2 regions of the Streptomyces sp. Z423-1 genome follow, and region 1 is predicted to be linked to the other one. Evidence: riboswitches for the same ligand, from Rfam matches in the RefSeq annotation. Region 1 holds a riboswitch; the other holds the start of a gene.
What was found. Region 1 has a riboswitch for ZMP and ZTP ahead of HJD23_RS15390 (glycine hydroxymethyltransferase). Riboswitches for the same ligand answer to the same signal wherever they lie in the genome.
Positions count from the first base shown of each region.

Region 2: another riboswitch for ZMP and ZTP. It lies ahead of HJD23_RS02185 (bifunctional 5,10-methylenetetrahydrofolate dehydrogenase/5,10-methenyltetrahydrofolate cyclohydrolase); the one in region 1 lies ahead of HJD23_RS15390 (glycine hydroxymethyltransferase).

Region 1 covers NZ_CP053109.1:3,432,201-3,436,405, reverse strand. The annotation lists gene HJD23_RS15400 (glutathionylspermidine synthase family protein) at 1-246, shown strand, start outside; gene rocD (ornithine--oxo-acid transaminase) at 243-1,472, opposite strand; ZMP/ZTP riboswitch at 1,566-1,654, shown strand; gene HJD23_RS15390 (glycine hydroxymethyltransferase) at 1,696-3,144, shown strand; gene HJD23_RS15385 (hypothetical protein) at 3,373-4,002, opposite strand.
Region 2 covers NZ_CP053109.1:462,044-466,248, reverse strand. The annotation lists gene HJD23_RS02195 (YncE family protein) at 1-80, opposite strand, end outside; gene HJD23_RS02190 (TetR/AcrR family transcriptional regulator) at 231-893, shown strand; gene HJD23_RS02185 (bifunctional 5,10-methylenetetrahydrofolate dehydrogenase/5,10-methenyltetrahydrofolate cyclohydrolase) at 917-1,768, opposite strand; ZMP/ZTP riboswitch at 1,791-1,875, opposite strand; gene HJD23_RS02180 (nuclear transport factor 2 family protein) at 1,920-2,285, opposite strand; gene HJD23_RS02175 (ABC transporter ATP-binding protein) at 2,400-4,154, opposite strand.

The sequences.
Region 1 (4,205 bases):
GTCGCCAAGCCCCTCCTGGGCCGTGAGGGCGCCGGCGTGACCGTCCACGAGCCGGACGCCGCCCCCGTCGTACGCGACGAGCCCTGCTGCTACCAGGAGTTGGCGCCGCTGCCGTCCTTCGACGGCAACCGTGTCGTCCTCGGCGCCTGGGTCGTCGAGAACGAGTCGGCCGGCCTCGGCATCCGCGAGTCCTCCGGCCTGATCACGGACGAGTACGCCCGCTTCCTGCCGCACGTGATCCTCTAGGACCTGTCCTGGACAGAGCCCTGCACACCGAGCACCCCGCGCAGTTGGGCCAGCCCCCAGTCCAGGTCCTCCTTCCCGATGACCAGCGGCGGTGCGATCCGGATCGTCGAACCGTGCGTGTCCTTCACCAGCACCCTCCGGTCCATCAGCTTCTCGGACACCTCCCGCCCGGTGCCGAACCTCGGATGGATGTCCACCCCCGCCCACAGCCCGCGCCCGCGCACCTGCGTCACCCGCCCCGTGCCGGTCAGCGCCACCAGCTCCCGGTGCAGATGCTCACCCAGCTCCGCCGCCCGCGCCTGGTACTCACCCGACCGCAGCATCGCGATCACCTCCAGCGCCACCGCGCAGGCCAGCGGATTCCCGCCGAACGTCGACCCGTGCTCCCCGGGCCGGAACACCCCGAGCACCTCCGCCGACGACACCACCGCCGACACCGGCACGATCCCCCCGCCCAGCGCCTTGCCCAGCACATACATGTCCGGCACCACGCCCTCGTGCTCGCACGCGAACGTCCGCCCCGTCCGCCCCAGCCCCGACTGGATCTCGTCCGCGACGAACAGCACGTTCCGCTCCCGGGTCAGCTCCCGCACCGCCGGCAGGTAGCCGGCCGGCGGCACGATCACTCCCGACTCGCCCTGGATCGGCTCCAGCAGCACGGCGACCGTGTTCTCGGTCATCGCCGCCCGCATCGCCGTCAGATCCCCGTACGGCACGATCTCGAAGCCCGGTGTGTACGGGCCGAAGTCCGCCCGCGCCTCCGGGTCGGTGGAGAAGCTGATGATCGTCGTCGTACGGCCGTGGAAGTTGCCCGACGCCACCACGATCTTCGCCATCTCCGCGGGCACGCCTTTGACCCGGTACCCCCACTTGCGGGCCGTCTTCACCGCGGCCTCCACCGCCTCCGCGCCCGTGTTCGCCGGCAGCACCATCTCCATCCCGCACAGCTCCGCCAGCTGCGTGCAGAACGCCGCGAACCGGTCGTGATGGAAGGCACGCGACGTCAGCGTCACCCGCTCCAGCTGCGCCTTCGCCGCCTCGATCAACCGCCGGTTGCCGTGCCCGAAGTTGAGCGCCGAGTAACCGGCCAGCAGATCCAAATAGCGTCGGCCCTCCACATCCGTCATCCACGCCCCGTCGGCCGAGGCGACGACCACCGGCAGCGGGTGATAGTTGTGCGCGCTGTGCGCTTCGGCTTCGGCGATGAGGCTTTCCGTAGCGGTCACGGCAACTCCCGAACATGAGGCTGGACCCCTTTCTTATCGTCGCTCGCATGGTGGACTGGGGAACCGGACCGTCCGGCGCGCCCGGTAGGCTGATCGCCGGGCCGTGACTGGCGCGCTGGGATGGGACCGACCATCGGGGAGCGGCCTGTAGTGAGCGAGTGCCGTGCGCCTGGGCCGAACCGTGAACCGTGACCGCTGAAAGCCACGCCGCCCGGAGGCCGAGATGTCAGAGCAGCCCCTCTCCACCGAATCCACCGCCTTCCGCTCCGCCCTCGACGTGATCCGCGCCGTCGAGCCGCGCGTGGCCGACGCCATCGGCCAGGAGGTCGCCGACCAGCGCGAGATGCTCAAGCTGATCGCCTCCGAGAACTACGCCTCCCCCGCCACCCTCCTGGCGATGGGCAACTGGTTCAGCGACAAGTACGCCGAGGGCACCGTCGGCCGCCGCTTCTACGCCGGCTGCCGCAACGTCGACACCGTCGAGTCCCTTGCAGCCGAGCACGCCCGCGAGCTCTTCGGCGCCCGCCACGCCTACGTCCAGCCGCACTCCGGCATCGACGCCAACCTCGTCGCCTTCTGGGCCGTCCTCGCCGACCGCGTCGAGGCCCCGTTCCTGGAGAAGACCGGCGTCCGCCAGGTCAACGACCTCTCCGAGGCCGACTGGGCCGAGCTGCGCCGGGCCTTCGGCAACCAGCGCATGCTCGGCATGTCCCTGGACGCCGGCGGCCACCTCACCCACGGTTTCCGTCCGAACATCTCCGGCAAGATGTTCGACCAGCGCTCCTACGGCACCGACCCCGCCACGGGCCTGATCGACTACGAGGCGCTGCGCACCTCGGCCCGCGAGTTCAAGCCGCTGATCATCGTCGCCGGCTACTCCGCCTACCCCCGTCTCGTGAACTTCCGGATCATGCGCGAGATCGCCGACGAGGTCGGCGCCACGCTCATGGTCGACATGGCCCACTTCGCCGGCCTCGTCGCCGGCAAGGTCCTCACCGGCGACTTCGACCCGGTCCCGCACGCCCAGATCGTCACCACCACCACCCACAAGTCGCTGCGCGGCCCGCGCGGCGGCATGGTCCTGTGCGACGACTCCCTCAAGGACCAGGTCGACCGCGGCTGCCCGATGGTCCTCGGCGGCCCGCTCCCGCACGTCATGGCCGCCAAGGCCGTCGCCCTCGCCGAGGCCCGTCAGCCCGCCTTCCAGGACTACGCCCAGCGCATCGTCGACAACTCCCGCGCCCTCGCCGAGGGCCTGATGCGCCGCGGCGCTGCCCTGGTGACCGGCGGCACCGACAACCACCTCAACCTGATCGACGTCGCCACCTCCTACGGCCTCACCGGCCGCCAGGCCGAGGCCGCACTCCTCGACTCCGGCATCGTCACCAACCGCAACGCCATCCCGGCCGACCCCAACGGCGCCTGGTACACCTCGGGCATCCGCATCGGCACCCCCGCGCTGACCACCCGCGGCCTGGGCACCGCCGAGATGGACGAGGTCGCCGCCCTCATCGACCGCGTCCTCACCACCACCGAGCCCGGCACCACCAGCAAGGGCACCCCGTCCAAGGCGCAGCACGTCCTCGACCCGAAGATCGCCGACGAGATCTCCCGCCGTGCCACCGACCTCGTCACCGGCTTCCCGCTGTACCCGGAGATCGACCTGGGCTGACGCCCACGACGAAGCCACACGGGCCGCGCAGATCCAGGTCGATCACCTCCTGGCGTGGCTCCTCCCGCGGCGGTCCGGCTCCCTGCCGGGCCGCCGCGCGGCGTATCAGCACGGTGCCGCCGACACCGGCCGCGAGCCCGACGGCCGGCCCCACCACCGCCCACCCGGCATCACCCATCACCGGGCCGGGCCGGCGTCCGGCGACCTCCCCGTCCGTTTCGCCGACCTTCATACGTCCCGCAGTTCCTGCCTCGGCCCCGGCTCACCCCGCAGGCGGCCCCACGGCAGTCGCGCGGTGAAGGGGCGCAGAACCAGCGCGAGCACGGCCCCGGCCGCCAGGCCCGGAAGCGCCCACCACCAGTCCGTCCCGTCGCCCGACCCTGACGACTGGGCCCGGGACGCCTCGGCCGCCGTGCCCGTGGCGTCGGCCGCCGTGCCGGACGAGCCCTTCGCGCCCTCGTCCGGCCCGTATACCTCCCACGCCGGTGGGAAGATCGCTGAGTTTCCGTCGGCCGAAGCCTTGCCCATCAGACCCAGCTTCTTGAGCAGGGCGCGCAACTGGGCCGGATGATCGGCGCGGTGCCAGGTGCCGTTCGTCGTGCTGTCCAGGTTCGCCGCCGTGTGTATCCAGACATCCCGCCCGTCGTCGGCCGGGTAGACCCGGTCGAGGCGCCAGGGCGTCACGTCATGGACCATCCACGTGACGTTGATCTGGCGGGCTGCCGTCAGGCCCGCCTCGGGCGGCTTGTCCCGTGTGCTCCGGCCCGGTGCGCCGAGCAGCCGCTCGAGCTCGCCGTACTCCTTGTCGGAGTAGTACAGCGCGGCCGTCTCCGTGCTCTCCGGTGAAACCAGGAGCACGCTGGTCGGCCCTCCGGCTGACGCGGGCGCCGCCGCGCCCCATAGCAGGAGGGCGAGCGCCGCCGCCAATGCCCCTGTCAGTCCCGCGAGTTCACGACAACGGCCCCTCCAGCCGCCCCCGCCGCGCCCGCGTCCACGCGAGCGATCTCCCGAGCGGCCGACCCCATGTCCACTCATCCGAACCCCCAGTCGAGCGATCCCCG
Region 2 (4,205 bases), 3.0 Mb from region 1:
GCGGTGGTCGCGGGGACGGCGAGGGTCAGGGTGAGGGCGGCGGCGATGGAGCAGAGGTGCCTGGGGCTGATGGCAGGCATGACGGCTCTTTCCTCTGGAATCTGAATACTCCGGAATCTGAATACGAGATCGTTCAGAGTTTGACTTACTGGAAAGTAAGGAGCCGGTGCCCTTCTCCACAAGACTGCGTACACGACAAAATTGGCCAACGGTTCGGAACGGGAGGGATGTTGGCGGGCAGGCTCAGGGCGCCGACAGGGCGTTACGGCGGCAAGTCGGCGGAGGAACGGCAGGCCGAGCGGCACGGGCGGTTCCTGGACGCGGCGCTCCAGCTCTTCGGCGACAGTCCGGGCTACCGGTCCACGACCGTCGCCGCGCTCAGCGAGGCCGCGGGACTGTCCACCCGGCAGTTCTACGAGGAGTTCCGCACCTTGGAGGATGTGCTGGCCGCCCTCCATCTCCAGGTCAACGCCTGGGCCGAGGAAGCCGTACTGACGGCGGCGGCCGCCACACAGGGCTCACCGATCGCCGAGCGGGCCACCGCGATCTTCCATGCGTACGCCGGGAACGTCACCGCCGACCCCCGCCGCATCCGCATCACCTTCGTCGAGATCGTCGGCGTCAGCCCGCGCATGGAGGAGCAGCGGCTCACGCGCCGCGCCCGCTGGGTCGACCTGATCTGCACGGAGGCACAGGCTGCCGCCGAGCGGGGAGAGGCGGCCCGCCGTGACTACCGCCTCGCCGCGACGGCCTTCATCGGCAGCGTCAACGGCCTGATCCACGACTGGAGCGCGGGGTGGGTGCCGGCGACGCTGGACGAGGTGGTGGACGAGCTGGTGCGGCAACTGCTGGGGATTCTGCGGCCTACGGGATGGCGGCCGGGGGAGAGGTGAACTCCCTTGGCCGAGCGCCGAGTTCAGGCCACCCCCAGCTGCCGTTCCGCCGCGTCGACCGTCTGTTCCAGCAGCGTGGCGATCGTCATCGGGCCGACCCCGCCCGGCACCGGGGTGATCAGCGCGGCCCGTTCCACGGCCGAGTCGAAGTCGACGTCACCGATGTTCCCGGCGTTGTAACCGGCGTCGATCACGACGGCGCCGGGCTTGATGTCCTGGCCCCGGATCAGGCGGGGACGGCCGACGGCGGCGACCACGATGTCCGCCTCCCGGACGGCCGAGGACAGGTCCTGGGTGCGGGAGTGGCAGTACGTCACCGTGGCGTCCCGGGCGAGCAGCAGCATGCCGGCGGGCTTGCCGAGGATCGCGCTGCGGCCGACCACCACGGCCCGCTTGCCGGCCGGGTCGACGTCGTACGCGTCGAGCAGCCGCATGATCCCGCCGGGCGTGCACGAGACGAACCCCGGCAGCCCGAAGCTCATCGTCGCGAAGGACGCGAAGGTGACGCCGTCGACGTCCTTCTCCGGCGCGATCGCCTCGAACGCGGCCCGCTCGTCGATGTGCTCGCCGACCGGGTGCTGGAGCAGGATGCCGTGCACCTCGGGGTCGGCGGAGAGGGCCCTGAGCGTGCCGGTGAGGTCCTCGGTGGTCGTGGCGGCGGGCAGCGCCACATGCCGGGAGGTGATACCGGCCTTGCGGCAGCGGTTCTGCTTCATACGGACGTAGGTGACGGACGCGGGGTCCTCGCCCACCAGCACCGTCGCCAGACACGGGGTGGTGCCGGTGCGGTCGGTGAGAGCGGCGGCGCGCTGCGCGGTGTCCTCGACGACGCGCCGGGCGAGCGCGGTGCCTTCCATGAGCCGGGCCTGAGACATGATCCACTCCTGGGTCGATCTACTGGATCGCCCAGGCGCGCGGCATCGACTCTGCGTGGACCGCTCCCCGGTGGTACTCCACCTCAGCGCCAGTCACGGCCCCGGACCACCGTAACCGAGGCCGTGCCGCACCTGCTCTCCTGCTTCCGCGTTACTGCTCGTCCCACGCCTGGATCAGGGTCTGCTCGGTGATCTTGCCGTCGCGCAGCCTGATCATCGACTCGGCGAAGACGCGGACCCCGTCCGAGTACTCGCAGGACTCGCTGTAGGCCGCCCGGTCGCCCTGGACGACGCAGTCCTCCAGCTTGTGCGTCATGTCGCGGCTGTAGACGTCGTCGAGCATGGCGCTGATCTCGTCACGGCCGTGCAGCACCCGGGGGTGGCTGGGCTGTGTGTTGTGGTCCACGACGCGCAGTTGGGCGTCGTCGGCGTAGAGCGACAGAAGGGTGTTCGGATTGCCTTCGATGCCCCGGCGCAACGTCTCGGCGTCGAAGGCGGGACTTGCCGCAGTACCCATCGTGACCTCCTTCGAGGGCCGCGGCCCACGGGGACGCGGGCCGGGGATGGCCTCTCCTACGAGATTCCTCCGCCCGGTCGGCCTCGGCAAGCGCAGGTGGCCGCGCCTGACGGGTCAGCCCGCCGTGGCGAGGAACTGCGTGGCCGCCAGCTCCGCGTACAGCGGGTCTGCGGTCACGAGTTCGCGGTGCGTGCCCACCGCACGGACCTTGCCCGAGTCCATCACCACGATCCGGTCGGCCATCGTCACCGTGGACAGCCGGTGCGCGACGACCAGCACGGTGGTCGTGCGGGCCACGTCGGCGACGGTGTCGCGCAGCGCCGCCTCGTTGACCGCGTCCAGCTGCGAGGTGGCCTCGTCGAGGAGCAGGAGTCTCGGGCGGCGCAGCAGCGCGCGGGCTATCGCCACCCGCTGACGCTCGCCGCCCGACAGCTTGGTGCCGCGATGCCCGACGAGCGTGTCGAGCCCGCTCGGCAGCCGCCCGACCAGCCCGTCCAGCCGGGTCGTCTTCAGTACCCGCGTGAGGGCGTCGTCGTCCGCCTCCGGATTGCCCAGCAGCAGGTTGTCGCGCAGCGATCCGGACAGCACCGGCGCGTCCTGCTCGACGTAGCCGATCGCCGAGCGCAGCTGCGGCAACTCCCACTCCATGAGGTCCCGCCCGTCCAACGTGATCACGCCCGACTCGGGGTCGTAGAACCGCTCGATGAGCGAGAAGACGGTCGTCTTGCCCGCGCCGGACGGGCCGACGAACGCCGTCATGCCCTGCGCCGGCACCTCGAAGCTCACGCCGTGGTGGACGTAGGGCAGGTCGTCGTCGTAGCGGAAGCGGACGTCCTCGAAGGTGAGCGCCGCCGGGCGCGCTTCGGCCAACGGCAACGGGGCGGCGGACGCCGGGGGTTCGGCGGGCAGCCGCAGCGCCTCCTGGATCCGGGCCAGGGCCGCGGCACCCGTCTGGTACTGGGTGATCGCGCCGACGACCTGCTGGATCGGCGCCATCAGGTAGAAGACGTACAGCAGGAAGGCGACCAGCGTGCCGACGTCGACGGCGCCGGTCGCGACCCGCGCGCCGCCGACCGCGAGCACCGTGATGAAGGCGATCTGCATCGCCAGCCCGGCCGTGTTGCCCGCGGCCGCCGACCACTTGGCGGCGCGCACGCTCTGCCGCCACGACTCCTGAGCCGCGGAGTGCAGGGTCTGCTCCTCGCGGTGCTCGGCGCCGGACGCCTTCACCGTGCGCAGCGCGCCCAGCACCCGCTCCAGCGAGGCACCCATCACCCCGACCGCGTCCTGCGCCCGCCGGCTGGCCTTGTTGATGCGCGGCACGATGACGCCGAGGACCGTGCCCGCGCCGAGGACCACGGCGAGGGTGACGCCGAGCAGCACCGGGTCGACCAGGCCCATCATCACCACGGTCGCGACCAGCGTGAGCCCGCCGGTGCCGAGGCCGACCAGGGAGTCGGTGGTGACCTCGCGCAACAGCGTGGTGTCCGAGGTGATCCGGGCCATCAGGTCGCCCGGCTCGCTGCGGTCCACCGCGGATATGCGCAGCCGGAGCAGATACGACGACAGGGTGCGCCGCGCGCCGAGCACCACCGACTCCGCGGTGCGCCGCAGCACGTACGCGCCCAGCGCGCCGACCGCGGCGTTGGCCACGACCAGGCCCGACATGGCGATCAACGCGCCGGTGATGGCCCGGTCGTGGGACAGGTCGTCGATCAACTCCCGTGCCACCAGCGGCAGCAGCAGCCCGGTGGCCCCGGTGACCAGCGAGAGCACAGCGCCCACGAGCAGGGCCCACCGGTGGGGTCGTACATAACCCAGGAGCATGCGCCACGGGGGCGGGGCGGTCTCCGTCTGTGCGATGCTCACGCTGCTCCTTCGCTCTTTCACGAGTCCGGCGGGATGTTCAGAGACTCGGGA